2 regions of the Erwinia sp. GW821-FHT03D09 genome follow, and region 1 is predicted to be linked to the other one. Evidence: predicted binding sites of a transcription regulator. Region 1 holds the regulator's gene; the other holds the start of a gene.

Region 1 (8,894 bases):
ATACCACCACCTTTAACGGTGATGTACAGATCGAATTTACCAACCATGTCCAGCAGTTCCAGCGGCTGACGAACTACCATGCGGGCAGTTTCACGACCGAAGTACTGTTCCAGAGAACGCTGGTTGATTACGATGTTACCACTGCCCGGCTTGATAAATACGCGAGCGGTAGAGCTTTTGCGGCGACCAGTGCCGTAGTTTTGATTCTCAGCCATTGCCTGTAATCCCGATTAAATGTCAAGAACTTGCGGTTGCTGTGCCGCATGGTTGTGCTCGTTGCCCGCGTAAACTTTCAGTTTACGGTACATAGCACGACCCAGCGGGCCCTTTGGCAGCATGCCTTTAACCGCGATTTCAATCACACGCTCAGGACGGCGAGCAATCATCTCTTCGAAGGTCGCTTGCTTGATACCACCGATGTGGCCGGTGTGATGGTAATACACTTTATCAGTACGCTTGTTACCAGTTACGGCAACTTTCTCAGCGTTCAGAACGATAATGTAATCACCAGTATCTACGTGCGGAGTGTATTCCGCTTTGTGCTTACCGCGCAGACGACGAGCAAGTTCAGTCGCTAAACGACCTAAAGTTTTGCCTGTTGCGTCAACAACATACCAGTCACGTTGGACGGTTTCTGGTTTAGCTGTAAAAGTTTTCATCTAAAAGCTTACCCAAATTAAGTTACACGTTGGTGAAATCCCAAACGCTTGAATAAACGGTTGGAGCTCACACGACCATCTTGACCAGTAAGCCCACCCCTTCGGATAGAGTTACTGGAACACAAAGAGTTTTGGGAAAAAAACCTTTGTTGTAACGTGGGGTCGCAAGATTATAGAGAAGTCGCCCATAAAAATCGAACACTTTCTACGATAAAATTGCCGTTCCGCCAGGTCCTTTTTTACTCAGGGCAGATGCGGCAGGCGCAGGTATTCTTCACTCTGCATTTCCTGCAAGCGGGAAACACAGCGCTGATACTCAAACTTCAGCCGTGCGCCCTGATAAATTTCATACAGTGATGTTTCCGCCGAAACCACCAGCTTCACGTGACGCTCGTAAAACTCATCCACCAGCGCCAGAAAACGCCGGGCCTGATCTTCGGTTTTGTAAATCATCACCGGCACATCATACAGCAATACGCTATGAAAACGGCGAGATAGCTCAATATAGTCGTGCTGGCTTCGCCCTTCACCACACAGGGTGAGGAAACTCATCGCGAGTACGCCTTCCGCCATGCCGAGCGTAGGGAGCTGGCGATGGTTAATTTCCAGCGGTTCATGGGCTTCACGGGGTTTACCGGCCAGCGCAACGAACATCCGCTCCATCTCTTTTGAGGTAGACTCATTCAGCGGCGTCATCCACAAATGAGCGGAAGTCAGCGTACGCAGGCGGTAATCAATGCCGGCATCGACGTTCATAATGTCGCAGTGCTGCTTAATCATTTCGATAGCCGGCAGAAAACGTGCGCGTTGCAAACCGTTACGATAGAGATCGTCCGGCGGGATGTTTGAGGTCGCGACCAGAGTAATCCCACGGCTGAACAGCGCTTCCATCAGCGTGCCGAGCAGCATCGCATCAGTAATATCGGAAACAAAAAACTCATCGAAGCACAGCAGATCCGTCTCTGCCTTGAAGCGGTCGGCAACGGTTTGCAGCGGATCGCTTTTCCCCTGCAGTTCTGTCAGCTCTTCATGCACACGCAGCATAAAACGATGAAAATGCAGACGCTGCTTGCGTTTTCCAGGAATTGCCTGAAAAAACATGTCCATCAGCCAGGTCTTTCCGCGCCCAACGCCACCCCACATATACAGGCCACGCGCCGGGGGCTGAGGATCGGCTTTCCCTTTGCCCAACAGCTTATTTAATTTGCCAAACAGCCCACCGCTGCTCTGAGCCGGAGCGGGATGGGAACCGCTTAGCGCCTGCCATATACCGTCAAGCTGGGTGATTGCTGCGCGCTGTACTTCATCAGGCTGATACTCGCCGTTTTCCAGCGCCTGCTCATAGAGCGCCAGAGGGGACATCTTTTGCATAATTTAGTCACATTCCCTGAAAAAATGGCCGTGCCGGGGGGTTGATCGTCGAAAAAAAAGTCGTTCTACACTAAGCGAAGCGACCACAGGATTCCACTTCCATAACATTAGCGGTTATAGTGGCTAATAGTGAATGGAAAGACCCTACGGAACAACGAAGACAAAACGGGAGTTATTATGACCTGGGAATACGCGCTCATTGGGTTAGTTGTTGGGATTATTATCGGCGCGGTTGCAATGCGTTTTGGTAACAAGAAACTGCGTGAGCAGCGCTCGCTGCAGTATGAACTGGAAAAAAGCAAAGCGGAGCTGGCGGAATACCATGAAGAGCTGACCAACCATTTTGCCCACAGCGCTGAGCTGCTGGACAATATGGCCCGCGATTATCGCCAGCTGTACCAACATATGGCAAAAGGGTCTAACGACCTGTTACCGAACCTGCCGGGAGAGAAAAATCCCTTTGCTTATCAGCTAACTGAGTCAGAAGCGGATAACGATCAGGCACCGGTTCAGATGCCACGGGACTACCCGGACAGCGCTTCCGGCCTGCTGCGTGGTGAACGCCCTGCAGGAAAATAAGCCATTCTTATGGGGTGCCTGGCACCCCATTTCGTTGCAAGTATCGCTGTCAGTCACACCCCAGAACCTGCATATGCAGGGTATTCATATCACTTCTCCGGTAGCGAGAGCGTCGTAGCGATGAAAAAAAAGTCATTTCTGTTAAGCGCATTAGCATTCAGTCTCGGCCTTAATCTGGCACTGATGACTCCTTCGGCCCTGGCTTCTCTCCCTTCGCAAGTTGAAGGGCAACCGTTGCCCAGCCTGGCCCCTATGCTGGAAAAAGTGTTACCTGCTGTGGTGAGCGTCTACGTAGAAGGCTCGCAGAAACAGGACCAGCAGATCCCTGAACAGTTGAAACGCTTTCTGGGCCAGGACGGCGAGCAGGATGACGGACCTAAGCAGCCTTTTGAAGGCCTGGCCTCCGGTGTCATCATCGATGCGGCGAAAGGCTATGTACTGACCAACTACCATGTGGTGAACGGCGCAGACAAGATTAAAGTGCAGCTCAGCGACGGGCGTGAATTTGTCGCCAAACTGATTGGAGACGATGAACAAACCGACGTGGCACTTATTCAGCTAAATGGCGCCACCAAGCTGACCCAGGTCAGTATTGCCGACTCGGACCAGCTAAAAGTCGGTGACTTTACCGTTGCCATCGGTAACCCGTTTGGTTTAGGCCAGACGGCAACCTCCGGTATTGTTTCCGCACTGGGGCGTAGCGGCCTCAATCTGGAAGGACTGGAAAACTTTATCCAGACCGACGCCGCGATTAACCACGGCAACTCCGGCGGTGCGCTGGTTAACCTGAACGGTGAGCTGATTGGCTTAAATACCGCGATTCTCTCTTCGGCGGGCGGCAACATCGGCATCGGTTTCGCGATTCCGGGCAATATGGCGATGAACCTGGCCCAGCAGCTGATTAAATTTGGCGAAGTCAAACGTGGACAGCTCGGTATTAAAGGCACGGAAATGACTGCCGATATGGCCAAAGCCTTTAACGTTGATGTGCAGCGTGGAGCCTTTGTTAACGAAGTGCTGGCAGGTTCGGCAGCGGCGAAAGCGGGCATTAAAGCCGGCGACATTATCATCAGCGTGGACGGCAAACCGGTAAATAATTTTGCTGAACTGCGGGTGAAAATCGGCACCACCGCACCGGGACAGGAGGTGAAGGTTGGCCTGCTGCATGAAGGTAAGCCGGCGACTGTCAGCGTTAAGCTGGATAACAGCAGCCAGGACACCGTGAGTGCAGAACAGCTGGCTCCGGCCCTTCAGGGCTCAACGCTCAGTGACGGAGCGGCAGCGGATGGCACTAAAGGTGTCAAGGTGGATAACGTTGAGAAAGGTACCCCTGCGGCGCTCGCTGGCCTGCAGAAAGATGATGTTATTGTCAGCCTGAATCGAACCCCGGTTCAGAATCTGGCTGAGCTGCGCAAGCTGCTGGAGGCCAAACCTCCGCTACTGGCGCTGAATATTCTTCGCGGCAGCGACAGCATCTATTTACTGCTTCAGTAGCCCCCTGCGCGGGCACAGGCTACTGTGTCCGCGCAACTCATGTTATCCTGCATTTAGTTCATTCATTCACCGCTTAAAACTATGTTTCTTAAACTTTTACGTTCCGTGATATTCGGCCTGATCGTGGCGGGTATTCTCCTGGTAGCCGTTCCGAGCCTTAAGTTCGGTGGCGATCTGCTGTCCCAGTCTGGCGACAATGCCGACCAGAAACCGGTCAGCTACAACGACGCCGTGCGGCGCGCAGCACCGGCGGTGGTTTACGTTTATAATCGCAGCACCAGCAATTCTTCTAATGTCCTGGGTTCCGGAGTCATCATGGACCCTCGCGGCTATATTATGACAAACAAGCACGTCATCAACGATGCGAATCAGATTATCGTGCGCCTGCAGGATGGCCGTTACTTTGAGGCAATGCTGGTGGGTTCAGATTCGCTGACCGACCTTGCCGTACTGAAAATTACCGCATCTAATCTGCCGGTTATTCCCATCAATCCAAAACGCGTCGCACATATCGGCGATCTGGTGATGGCGATTGGCAACCCGTATAACATTGGCCAGACGGTCACTCAGGGCATTATTAGTGCAACCGGCCGCGTGGGGCTGAGCCTATCGCGCCATCAGGACTTCCTGCAAACGGACGCCTCGATTAACCGCGGTAACTCCGGCGGCGCGCTAATTAACTCGCTGGGTGAACTGATGGGGATCAACACGCTTTCATTCGATAAGAGCAGCGATGGCGAAACGCCGGAAGGGCTGGGCTTTGCTATTCCGACACGGCTGGCGACCAAGGTTATGGACAAGCTGATCCGTGACGGGCGAGTGATCCGTGGGTATATCGGTATCACCGGGGAAGAAATCCCACGCTTTACCGGCCAGAATACCACGCTGGAGCATCCACAGGGCATTGTCATAACCGGTATGAACCCTACCGGCCCGGCGCAGATAGCCGGCTTACAGATCCACGATGTTATTACGCGGGTGAATAATGTTCCCGCCGTTTCCGCCATGGAAACCATGGACCAGGTCGCGGAGATCCGTCCTGGAACGGTGATTGAAGTTGAGATCCTGCGTAACAATAAGAAGATGACGCTACCGGTCACGGTGCAGGCATACCCGGAAGAGAACAAAAGCCAGTAGCGGAAAACTGGCTGCATTGCCCCGTCGGACGACGGGGCAAAATGCGGACTTACTTAATAAAATCTTCGCCAAGAGCGATATCTTTTTTCAGCGTGTCCAGCATGTGATCAAGCGACTGCTGTTCAAACGCGCTCAGTTTGCCAATCGGACGACGTTCAACGATACCGTTTTTCCCCAACAGCAGCGGCTGTGAGAAGAAACGGGCGTATTCGCCGCTGCCTTCAACATAGGCGCATTCGACAACATCGCTTTCCCCTTTCAACGCGCGAACCAGAGAAAGCCCGAAGCGTGCCGCAGCCTGACCCATTGAGAGCGTAGCTGACCCGCCACCCGCCTTCGCTTCAACAACCTCAGTACCGGCATTCTGAATGCGTTTGGTCAGATCCGCCGCTTCCTGCTCGGTAAAGCTGACGCCTTCAATCTGCGACAGCAGAGGCAGGATGGTAACGCCAGAGTGACCGCCCACGACCGGAACGTTGAGCTCCTGCGGCTGCTTGCCCTTCAGCTCAGCCACAAAGGTGTTGGCACGGATAATATCCAGCGTGGTCACGCCGAACAGTTTGTTTTTGTCATACACACCGGCCTTTTTCAGCACTTCTGCTGCAATGGCCACCGTGGTATTAACCGGGTTAGTAATGATGCCAATCAACGCTTTCGGCGCGGTAGCCGCAACCTGTTCAATCAGGTTGCGTACAATGCCGGCATTGACGTTAAACAGGTCGGAACGATCCATACCCGGTTTACGCGCTACGCCAGCGGAAATCAGAACCACATCAGCGCCCTGCAAAGCCGGGGTCGCATCTTCACCGCTGAAGCCTTCAATTTTGATTGCTGTAGGGATATGGCTAAGGTCTACCGCAACGCCCGGGGTTACGGGGGCGATATCATAGAGAGAGAGTTCTGAACCAGCCGGAAGCTGGGTTTTCAGAAGGAGGGCCAGAGCCTGACCGATACCACCCGCTGCACCGAGAACTGCAACTTTCATCCTAAACTCCTTATTATTTTGAGCATGTTATGCCGGGAAATCCGTCTGCTTACGACCTTAGACGACCTGCGGGATAATGACGATAGCGGGTTTACTGTTTTGCGTGCTTAAGCACTAAAAAGCAGCAAATGCTGAAGATATGCCCGCATTACATCCTGTTATCGCTGGTCGCCAGTCGTTGCAACATGCAGACATCGTGATCCGGCGTACCTTACACCTATAGCACTTATCCGAACAACATCAATTTTATAACAAATTGTTCACTTATTGTACAAAGTAGTACCGGAGGGTTAGATTTCTTTTCAGTACCAAGTTTGTTAAACTTCAGCCCCCTGCCAGGCTATCACCTCGCACCATAATTTTAGTTTGCATAAAAATTCATTTAATTGCATAATAATGTACTATCCCGCTTGGGGTTCCCCTATTAACCTCCTTTTTATCGGTAACCTATGCGTAACCCATCAAAGCAAGAAGAACTGATTAAGGCGTTTAAAGCCTTACTGAAAGAAGAAAAATTCAGCTCGCAGGGCGAAATCGTCAATGCGCTGCAGGAAGAAGGCTTCGAGAACATCAATCAGTCAAAAGTCTCGCGGATGCTGACAAAGTTTGGCGCGGTACGAACACGCAACGCGAAAATGGAGATGGTCTACTGCCTGCCGGCCGAGCTAGGCGTTCCTACCACCACCAGCCCGCTGAAAAACCTGGTGTTGGATGTAGACTTCAATGATGCTTTGGTGGTGATCCATACCAGCCCGGGAGCCGCTCAGTTGATTGCCCGCCTGCTCGACTCGCTGGGGAAAGCCGAAGGTATCCTTGGGACTATTGCCGGGGACGATACCATCTTTATTACCCCTGCCCGCACCTTCACCGTTAAACAGCTGCATGATGCGATCCTGGTCCTGTTTGAGCAGGAGCTTTAAAGGAAAGAGTTATAAGCAGTTCTGTGGTACCCAACCGCTTAACCTCATGCTAACACCTGTTACATGGGCCATTCTTGAGCTGTCGTAAGGCAGCTCTTACTTCACTCTTCGAGCCAGCTTCTCCCTCTTCTCCCCTTCATCAGTAGATATCACTGGATTTTCGCGAGAAAACAGCCTGCCTGGCAGAGTGCTATTTATTTCACCTGTGTGATCGACCGCAAATAACCGCACAAATAGTTAAATTCATCCAGGTTGATGTTTTTACGTGAATTTAACAAAGCCAGAGCAAAATATAAGCATCTTTTATAACTACTAGTTATTAAAACCGCACACAGTTGCAATAATTTCCAGAAAAATATTATTAGCCTGCTATTAATATTTCCCGTTATCAGATCTATACTTGTTTCCGTGATGAGAATCACAGTAACTAAAAAGATAAAAACAGTTGACGAGGAATAAAATCATGAACGTTAAAACTACTATTGCCGCTCTAAGCGTACTCTCTACTCTGTCATTCAGCACATTTGCCGCCGAATCTGTTAATGCCACTCAGGCGCAGAATCTCCAGTCAATTGGTGTGGTCAGCGTAAGCGGCATCACCGGTTCGCCAATGGATATCCGCCAGGCGCTGGATAGCAAAGCGACGGAGAAAGGTGCCAGTGCCTACCGCGTTATCGAGAGCTATCAGAACGGTAACTGGCATGCTACCGCTGAGATCTATAAATAAAGCCGATTTAAAAAAATCATTCAGCATCAATACGATCAGTACGGTAACCCCAAGAATAATAAATGCTTTTTAGTCCTTTCGGTTACCGAAAAAACATTATCTGGAGTCAATATCATGAAAACTACATTTACTATCGCTGCGTTAGGTCTTGCTTCTGTTCTTTCATTCGGTGCCAGTGCTGCACAGCTGGTGACTAACGCTCAGGTTGCTCAACAGAATCTGCAGTCTGTCGGTACCATCAGCGTCAGCGGCATTGATGCGGCGCCAAGCGATATCCGCCAGCAGTTGTCAGATAAAGCTGACCAGCAGGGTGCAACCTCTTATCGCGTGATTGAAGCGCATAACGATGGCAACTATCACGCTACGGCTGAACTGTACAAATAATTGATCGTGCCGGATGCGTGGCATCCGGTGGTGATATCGACGACCTGGTCATTATGCTGTAGCCCGTAGGTTGTTGATTACAAATGGGAGATAATCTATGAAAATCAAAACAACCATCGCTGCATTGAGCCTTCTGTCAATGATTGGTTTCGGCGCTTCTGCCGCCGAACTGGTCAATAGCCAACAGGCAGAGAACTTGCAATCTGCGGGGACAATTACGTTAAGCGGTGTGGCCGGAGTACCTTCGGATATTCGCCAGCAGCTGTCACAGAAAGCAGATATGCAGGGTGCCAGCGCCTATCGCGTGGTAGAAGCCCGCAATCAGGACAACTGGCACGTGACCGCTGAGATTTACAAGTAATTCCTCGTCGAGGCTATCCATTGATAGCCGCCTATGACGAACCCTTTGGCCCCGTTCGCCGGGGCCCTTTTTGATAAAAACTTATCTGACATTGAAGAGGAGCTGGCCCTCCAGCTCCTCTTCAGCTTCGTCAAATAGCAGGATCAGCGCACCATAGCGGCGCTTCTGTCCACTTCCCAGATGAATAAACTCAATTTCCAGCGGCAACGGCACCTTCGCCGCGATCAGCACATCCCATAAACTGTCGAGATCGGTAATACCGTGTGGCTCAAGAGCG
Region 2 (8,894 bases), on a different contig from region 1:
GCCGTTTCAACCAGTATTGATGGAATATCAGGGGCTTTCAGTACGGCAAACCCGGCCTGGTCAACGCTGCGCTTGTGCAGATGATTCACTTTCCCCAACCGTGACAGCACCTCTTTACCGAACTTCAGACTGTCGTTAATCGTCAGGCTCTGCACCATATCGAACATCGTATGGTCGAGATAACGATCGCCGCTCATGCTCACGCCGCCAATCAAATCCGATTCGTTCTGAGTTTGCGCCAGATAACGCGCTGCGGTACTGGTCGCGCCTTTGGTAGACAGAGCAAAGACCGATGACCCGCGAGCGGCACGGCTGGTAAAGGCATCTGCGTGAATCGACACAAACAGATCCGCACGCTGCTTACGTGCTTTCGCCACCCTCACCTTTAGCGGGATAAACACGTCTTCATTACGCGTCATATAAGCACGCATATTTGGGTGTTTATCGATCAGCGCTTTCAGACGGCGGCCAATCTTCAGTACCACATCCTTCTCGCGAGTTTTATGCTTGCCGACCGCACCGGGATCTTCCCCACCGTGCCCGGGGTCAATCATAATCACGATGGGCCGATCTTTCCCTGCCTTACCCGGCAGCGGTGCCGCAGCGGGCTGGCTGCGTTCCAGCTTGCCCTGATTGTAATCTTCCAGTAATGCCAGCAGCGGATCATCACCGTATGGCTGTTTAACCGGGTAGAGATCCAGCACCAGGCGGTTTTTGATCCCGGCGACCGGCGCCAGCGTGAAGGTTTTAGGTGAAACGTTTTGCTTCAGTTCCAGCACCAGCCGTACGGTACTGGCATCAAACTGGCCCACGCGGGCATTTTTGATATAGGGGTCGTCCTGACGCACCAGATTGCCGACACCGTTCAGTGTGCGATTGAGCTGGATATTTTCAATATCGACCACCACACGGTCGGGATTACTGAGCGCGAACTGCTTATACTTCAGCGGGATATTGGACTCAATGGTCAGACGAGAATAGGTTGACGATGGCCAGATACGGATCGCCACAACATGGCCGCCGGCAGCCATACCTGCCCGGCTGACGCTGAGCAGCAATACGGCGCCCGCTCCCTGTAAAAACCGTCGTCGGTTGAGGGATGTTGAATCGGTCATGCCACTCCAGTTGCTGTAAATTGATTAATAAAAAGACAAACGTTTGTTTTTTGCAAAAACTTTAGCGAATCCCTTAACCAGTGTCACCCCAAAAAAGCGATTAAATGCAGCACATTAGCGTGAGCAAAAATCAGTGCTGGGTGATAACTAAGGAAAAATGCCACTTGCGCCCGAAGCAATAAAAGAATAAAAATACACATTTACCGAATAATAATGCAAAGAGGGTTTGCCGTGAAGGAACGTAGTACCGAGCTGGTTCAGGGTTTTCGCCATACCGTTCCCTATATCAATGCCCACCGTGGTAAGACGTTTGTCATTATGCTGGGTGGTGAAGCCATCGAGCATGAGAACTTCTCAAGCATCGTTAACGATATTGGCCTGCTGCATAGCCTGGGCATCCGCCTGGTGGTGGTTTACGGGGCCAGGCCGCAGATCGATGCCAACCTCTCCGAGCGAAATCTCGAGCCTGTTTATCACAAGCATACCCGTGTAACGGACGCGCAATCGCTGGAGCTGGTCAAACAGGCCGCCGGTCGGCTGCAGCTGGATATTACCGCTCGTCTGTCGATGAGCCTGAACAATACCCCGCTTCAGGGCGCGCATATTAATGTAGTCAGCGGCAACTTTATTATCGCCCAACCGCTGGGCGTGGATGACGGGGTGGATTACTGCCACAGCGGCCGCATTCGCCGCATTGATGAAGAGGCGATCCATCGTCAGCTGGACAGCGGTGCCATCGTGTTGATGGGCCCGGTTGCCGTCTCCGTCACCGGCGAAAGCTTTAATCTGACCTCGGAAGAGGTGGCAACCCAGCTGGCGATTAAGCTGAAAGCAGAAAAAATGATCGGTTTCTGCTCAGAGCAGGGGGTCACCGACAGCAGCGGCGATATTGTCTCCGAACTGTTCCCGAACGAAGCACAGCAGCGTATTGAAGAGCTGGAAAACGATCGGGACTATCATTCCGGCACCGTGCGTTTTCTGCGCGGCGCGGTGAAAGCATGCCGCAGCGGCGTGCGTCGCAGCCATCTGATTAGCTATCAGGAAGACGGTGCACTGCTGCAGGAGCTGTTCTCCCGTGACGGTATTGGTACGCAGATCGTAATGGAGAGTGCCGAGCAGATCCGTCGCGCCACTATTAACGATATTGGCGGTATCCTTGAGCTGATCCGTCCACTGGAGCAGCAGGGTATTCTGGTGCGCCGGTCGCGTGAACAGCTGGAAATGGAAATCGATAAATTCACCATTATCGAGCGCGATAACCTGACTATTGGCTGCGCTGCGCTTTATCCGTTCCCGGAAGAGCAGATTGGTGAAATGGCCTGCGTTGCCGTTCACCCGGATTACCGCAGTTCATCACGCGGCGAAGCGCTGCTTGAGCGTATTGCACTACAGGCTCGCCAGATGGGATTGAAGAAGCTGTTCGTGCTGACCACCCGCAGTATTCACTGGTTCCAGGAACGCGGGTTCCAGCCGGTGGATGTAGAGCTGCTGCCGAGCAGCAAGAAAGAGATGTACAACTACCAGCGCCGTTCCAAAGTGCTGATGGTGGATCTGCGAGAAAACAGCGCACACGTGCGCCAGAGCTAACTGGCGCCGCGCTATTTTTACAATCGTTCCACCAAACCGCTTCGGCGCTGAGTACGCATGTTCACCGCGCTGTTAAATACGCGAGTATCAGCGTACAGCGTCAGCTGACGCTTAGCGCGGGTAATACCGGTATAAACCAGCTCACGGGTCAATACCGGCATGATCTGATTAGGCAGTACCATCAGCGTGTGCTCAAACTCTGACCCCTGAGACTTATGCACCGTCATCGCATACGCCGTGTCGTGGGGTGGCAAACGGCTGGGCTGAACCGCCTTAATCGTGCCATCAGGCAACGGGAAAAATACCTTCAGCGCCTGTTCATCATCCAGCATTGCGATGCCGATATCACCGTTAAACAGCCCCAGTAAGCGATCGTTACGAGCAATCATCACCGGCCTGCCAACATACCATTTACCGTTTGCCAGCATACCGCGACGAATCAGCCCGCTCTGGCGCAGCGTGGCTTCTATACGCTCATTCAGGCCGCTAACGCCGAACGGACCCTCGCGCAGCGCGCACAGAAGCTGGAAGCGCCCAAACGCCAGCAGCACGTCAGCAGGAGAATCCCCGGCGGCAAGCCGCGAGAGATAATCACGGTAGCCTGACGCACAGTCGTTAAGCAGCTGCTGATACTCTTCGCTGCTGCTTAAACCGTAGCGACAGATATCGCTGAACTCACCGCCAAACACCGCGCCTGCACGTTTAACATCCCCGGCGTTGACCGCCATCGCCAGCTGACCGATACCTGAGGACGCGGTAAACCGATAGCTCTTGCGCAGCAGGCAAATCGCATCACGGACAGGCGGTGCGGTTGCATCCTCATTCCCCGTCACCTCACAGCCGGTAAGCCGGGTAAGTTCAGCGGCACGCGCCGGGCTATAGCCAAATTCGGCGCACCGACAGATATCACCCAGCACGGCTCCCGCCTCAACAGAAGCCAGCTGATCGCGATCGCCAAGGAAGATAACCCGCGCCTGCGGCGGGAGTGCGGCAATCAGATTTGCCAGCATCGGCAGATCGACCATCGACGCCTCATCGATAACCAGGACATCAAGATGCAACGGGTTACCGGCATGGTAGCGCATGCGCTGGCTGCCGGGCAGCGCCCCCAGAAGGCGGTGCAGCGTTGTCGCTTCCGCGGGGAAGCGTTTGAACACGGTATCATCCAGCGCCAGCTGCTGCAGCGTTTTGCCCAGCGACTCGGTCAGGCGTGCCGCTGCCTTGCCGGTCGGTGCCGCCAGTTCAATTCGCGGAGTACCGGGATAAAGCTCAATCAGACAGGCCAGCAGTTTAGCAACCGTGGTGGTTTTACCCGTTCCCGGGCCACCGGAGATCACGGCAACCCGCCTTGTAATCGCGACCGCCGCCGCAATTTTCTGCCAGTCTTCCGGCTGCTGGCCGAAATAACGATCCAGCGTTTCACTCAGTGCAGCGTCATCAACGGGCAAAGGCTGCTGCTGACGGTGAATAAACTCCACCACTTCCCCTTCACTCTGCCACATACGGTGCAGATAGAGCCGCTGCTGCTGCATCACCAGCGGTGTGGCACACGAACCATCGCTCACAGCGGAACTCTCCGACAGGAGCTGATGCCAGTTCGCGGGTGAACCGGCAGCCTGCCAGATAGCCTGTGCCAGTTCAGGATGACGCCCGTCGAACATCTGGTCAGGATGCAGCAGTTCAAGCGGCAGACAAACGTGCCCTTCCCCGGCATCGCGGCTGACCAGGGCCGCTGCCAGCATCAGTGCGGGCTGCTGTTCACCAGCCACCATCAGGGCAAACTGCACGTCCAGTGTACGCAGCAGGCGCTGGCGACACGCCAGCTGCAGGTGCTCGATTAGCGTCATACTTCACTCTCCGCTTCGGCAGCAAATAACCGGTCGAGCGCGTTGACAAACTCCACCTGTGGCCGGGTACTGAAGATACCGTTGCTTCCCTCCGTACCGTCCAGGCCACGCAGGAAAAGATAGATAACGCCACCAAAGTGCTGTTCATAGTCGTAACCGGCCAGACGCTGACGAAGATAGCGATGCAGCGCCAGACTGTAGAGCTGATACTGTAAATCGTAGCGATGAGACTGCATCGCCTGCGCCATTGCCTCCTGGGTATAAGCGCTGCTCTCCTCCCCCAGCCAGTTCGACTTGTAGTCGAGCAGGTAATATTTTCCCTGCCAGCAGAACACCAGATCGATAAATCCTTTCAGCATGCCGCGAACCTGATAAAAATCGAGGGGTGGACATCCGGCGGAGAGCGGGTCCTGCCGCACCAGCCGATCCAGATCCTCTGCGGTGAGCAGGCGAGAAATCGGCAAATAAAATTGCAGCTCCACTCGGCATGTATCCGTGGACAGCTGATTCAGGCTAACGCCGCTGTCATTGAGCGGAGTTTGCAAAATGCGCAGCATCCATTCCGTCATCGTTGGCAGCCAGGCCATATCCAGCCCCTCGGCGCTGATCCGTTCTGTCAGCCACTGCTTATCAAGTGGTGCAGAGAAGTCCAGGGATTCAAACAGACCATGCAGGAACGTACCCGGTGCGGCACCGCGCGGGAAGGTATGCGGCGTCAGCTGTGGCAGCAGTGAATCCTGCGCCTCACCGGCGGCATCTACATCCAGCCGCGGCAAAAGATCCAGCGCCGCTGCGTGGCCGTGCTGCTGTAAACCTGAATAGCTGGTCACGCGCCAGTCGTCACGCAGCGGACGCGTCAGCCGCTGGCTGCTCAGGATTAACTGACCTTCCACCTCCGGCTGCCACAGCTCAGCTTCCGTCAGCGGTACGGCAGCCAGTGCGGTATGATCGCTTTCCATCTCTTCCAGCAGAGCACGCAGCATTGCAGCATCGGTCGCCTCGCCACGCTGGATAAGATATCCCGGCGCGCTGTGGTGCAGATCGCTGTTGCCTTCTTTCTTACGCGTTCCTTTAATCAACGGGGCAATCCCAACGCTACAGTGGTAAATCGAACGCGTCAGCGCTACGTACAGCAGCCGTAAGTCCTCGGCCAGCCGCTCTTCTTCCGCCAGGCGGGCGCTTTCTTCATCCTGCTGTAAATCCAGCAGCGCCTCGAAAGTCTGCCTGTCGTGATAGATGCCGTTTTCCGCCGCACGGTAGTTACAGACGAACGGCAGCCAGACCAGCGGATACTGCAGGCCTTTCGACTTGTGAATAGTCACAATCTGCACCAGATGGCGATCGCTCTCCAGCCGCAGTTGCTGATTAGCCACCTGGCCGTCGGGCTGCACCACCTGCTGCGCCAGCCAGCGTACCAGGGCATGCTCGCTGTCCAGCGCGGTCGCCGCCTCCTGCAATAATTCACCCAAATGCAGTAGATCGGTCAGACGGCGTTCACCACTGTCGGAAGCCAGCAAATTCTCGGCGATTTGCCGCCGCATCATCAGATCACGCAGCATCGGCAGCACGCCCCGATTCAGCCAGCGCTGACGGTAACGATCGAACTCATCTACCAGCTCATCCCATGCACGCTCATCACGACTCAGGGCATCCAGCGTCAGCGCATCAAGACCAAACAGGCTACTGGCCAGCGCGCTGCGCAAAATACGCTCCTGCTCCGGTGCCAGCACGGCCTGGAGCAGCAGCAGGACTTCGCGTGCTTCCGGTGTGGTAAATACGCTATCGCGGTTGGAAAGATAGACGGAGGGAATAGTCAGCCGATTCAGCGCCTCACGCATGACGGCGGCTTCGCTGCGGCTGCGCACCAGAATGGTAATATCTGAAGCCTGTAGCGGTTTAAGGTGCGGTATTTTTCCAATCAGCGCCAGCCCCTGCTGCCCGGCAGTCAGCCAGCGGCAGATTTCCGTCGCACACTGCTGCGCCATATAGTGCTGATAATCAGTCACTCCCACACCGTCGCCAGGCTGCAGCCAGAACTTCAGGGCGGGCTGTTGCACACCATCCACACTGAAGCTCAGGGAATGGTTGGGTTCCGCCGGACTGACCTCAATAAAAGGGATATCCTGGAACACAAACGGGGCAGGATGACGCTGGAACAGCTGATTAACGCTGGCCACCATCGACGGTGAAGAACGCCAGTTGGTTTCAAGAGTATAGTGGGCGCTGACTTCAGCCCGCGCCTTCATATAGGTAAAGATATCCGCGCCACGAAAAGCATAGATCGCCTGCTTCGGGTCGCCAATCAGCAGCAGAGCGCTATCGGCCTGCCCCACGTACAGCGTCTGAAAAATTCGATACTGCTGCGGGTCGGTATCCTGAAATTCGTCGATCAGGGCTACCGGGAAGCGCTGACGCACGGCTGCAGCCAGCAGATTACCGCCGGGCTGTTGTAACGCTGCATCGAAGCGGCCAAGCAAGTCGTCAAATCCTAACTGCGCGTGCAGGCGTTTTTCCTGGCGGGTGACTGCACGGATTTCGTCCAGCGCGTGAGCAACAATCAGGTCACGCAGCGTGCGGGGCTGTGCCAAAAAAGCATCAATCTGTTCAAACAGTGGATGAACGGGAGCGAGACCTTTTTTAGTTTTCTCCACCAGCACACGCTGGCCGAAACGTTCGAGATCTTTTGCCACGTCATAATCAAGCGTTTCGCTTTGCGCCCACTGGGTGATTTTATTCAGCCAGTTAGGTAAGTGCTTACTGTTGTAGCTACGCCTGTCGATACCTGACGCATCAATCAACTCAAACAGATTTCCCGCAGCCAGCCATGCCTGCTTCAGCGCAGTTATCTGGGCGATAATCGCCTCGTGACGCTGTTCCAGCGTTTCTTCCGGGTTTGGTGCTGACTTCAGCGAGGGCGCCTCGCCCCCCAGCCAGGGCGACAGGTCCCTGAGCAGCTGCTCAGGCCCATTCCACAGCTGGCGAACAACGCGCGCAACCGGCAGCGGCAGCGGATAACAGTGGCGTCGCCAGAAATCCGCCGCTGCACGGCGACGCAGCGGCGTTTCATCTTCAATCAGCTGCTGTTCGAACAGCATGCCGGATTCAAAGGCGTTCAGATTGAGCATCCGCTGACAGAAGCCGTGAATGGTAAAGATACCGGCTTCATCCATCTGCCGCTCGGCCGCCAGCAGTACTGATGCGGCCTGCCGCAGATCGGGAATTTGCTCAATCAACGCTTGCAGCATCGGATTACGGCTTTCACCACGCACACAGTCGATACGCAGCGCGTGGATGTCTTCACGAATACGCCCGCGAAGCTCGGCGGTGGCAGCCTCGGTAAAGGTCACCACCAAAATCTCCTCCACCGACAGCGGACGGCTGAATGCAGATTCTCCGCCTAATCCCAGCAGCAGTCGCAGATAAAGAAGGCCGATGGTAAAGGTTTTCCCCGTACCCGCCGACGCTTCAATCAATCGCTCGCCGTGCAGCGGCAGGGTTAACGCATTCAGCCTTTCCGCAACCTGCTGACTCATGGTTTATCCTGGCTCACCGGGAACGACTGTTGCAGAGTAGAGATATTCTTCCAGGTCTTCCAGCCTGCTGGAGCCGCATAGTCCGCCTTACCGTGATGGCTGCCGGAAACCTGCGATAGCAGTGCCAGACCGGTTGGTGCAATCACCGCCTGATGGAAGAAATCAGCAATACTTTCCGGCGTCAGGGCCTGAATCTGCGCAATCACTTTTTCACGGGTATCGAACTGATAATTTTCGCGATTAAAATCTTTGCTGTAGCGACTGGCTTCTTCATCCAGAGTCTGCGGACGCTGCTTCAGTTCGTTGATCATCGCTGCCTGATACTGGGCAAAATCCTCTTTGCTCAGCGCTCGCAGGCGCTTCTCAGCGGAAGGATAAAATGCCTCGAAGCGCTGCAGTAGATAGGCGGGCTGCTTCACGTTACTTTGCAACAAAAAGCCGATGCCCCACTGACGCCCTACCGGCATCTGGAAAGCAAACACCGCGTAGCCAAGCTGCTCTTCGGTTCGCAGCTGGTTATAGAACCACGGCTGGATAATCTGGCTCAGCATCGAACTGCTGGCCATGCTTTGATGTTCATCAAAGCCAACCGGCACGTAGACCGCCGCCAGCGCAGAGTCCGTGCTGCTTCCCGCTTTTTGCAGGTTGGCCAGTGCCTTTTTATCGACCTTAATAAATTCACTGTGCCACCAGCTGTGGCCTTCACAATTCAGCTGCTGTCTGACCTGCTCAGCCAGGTCGTTTACCGCATCAGGAGTCATATTGCCGACAACCAGCAGTTCGGGCGTGGACTGCTCCAGCAGCATTTTACG

What was found. The regulator ArgR, encoded in region 1, controls arginine synthesis, uptake and breakdown. The targets are predictions, from matches to a motif close to ANTGAATAAAAATACANT.
Positions count from the first base shown of each region.
Region 2: the regulator ArgR is predicted to act here: its motif matches at 1,297-1,314, upstream of argA (amino-acid N-acetyltransferase).

Region 1 is NZ_JBWKUK010000012.1:34,718-43,611, reverse strand. Features, by position in the region: gene rpsI (30S ribosomal protein S9) at 1-215, opposite strand, end outside; gene rplM (50S ribosomal protein L13) at 231-659, opposite strand; gene zapE (cell division protein ZapE) at 903-2,030, opposite strand; gene zapG (Z-ring associated protein ZapG) at 2,208-2,609, shown strand; gene degQ (serine endoprotease DegQ) at 2,730-4,103, shown strand; gene degS (outer membrane-stress sensor serine endopeptidase DegS) at 4,185-5,240, shown strand; gene mdh (malate dehydrogenase) at 5,290-6,225, opposite strand; gene argR (transcriptional regulator ArgR) at 6,675-7,145, shown strand; gene yhcN (peroxide/acid stress response protein YhcN) at 7,609-7,872, shown strand; gene yhcN (peroxide/acid stress response protein YhcN) at 7,987-8,256, shown strand; gene yhcN (peroxide/acid stress response protein YhcN) at 8,354-8,617, shown strand; gene AC07U6_RS13555 (barstar family protein) at 8,699-8,894, opposite strand, start outside.
Region 2 is NZ_JBWKUK010000006.1:112,432-121,325, forward strand. Features, by position in the region: gene amiC (N-acetylmuramoyl-L-alanine amidase AmiC) at 1-1,115, opposite strand, end outside; gene argA (amino-acid N-acetyltransferase) at 1,329-2,702, shown strand; gene recD (exodeoxyribonuclease V subunit alpha) at 2,720-4,549, opposite strand; gene recB (exodeoxyribonuclease V subunit beta) at 4,546-8,082, opposite strand; gene ptrA (pitrilysin) at 8,079-8,894, opposite strand, start outside.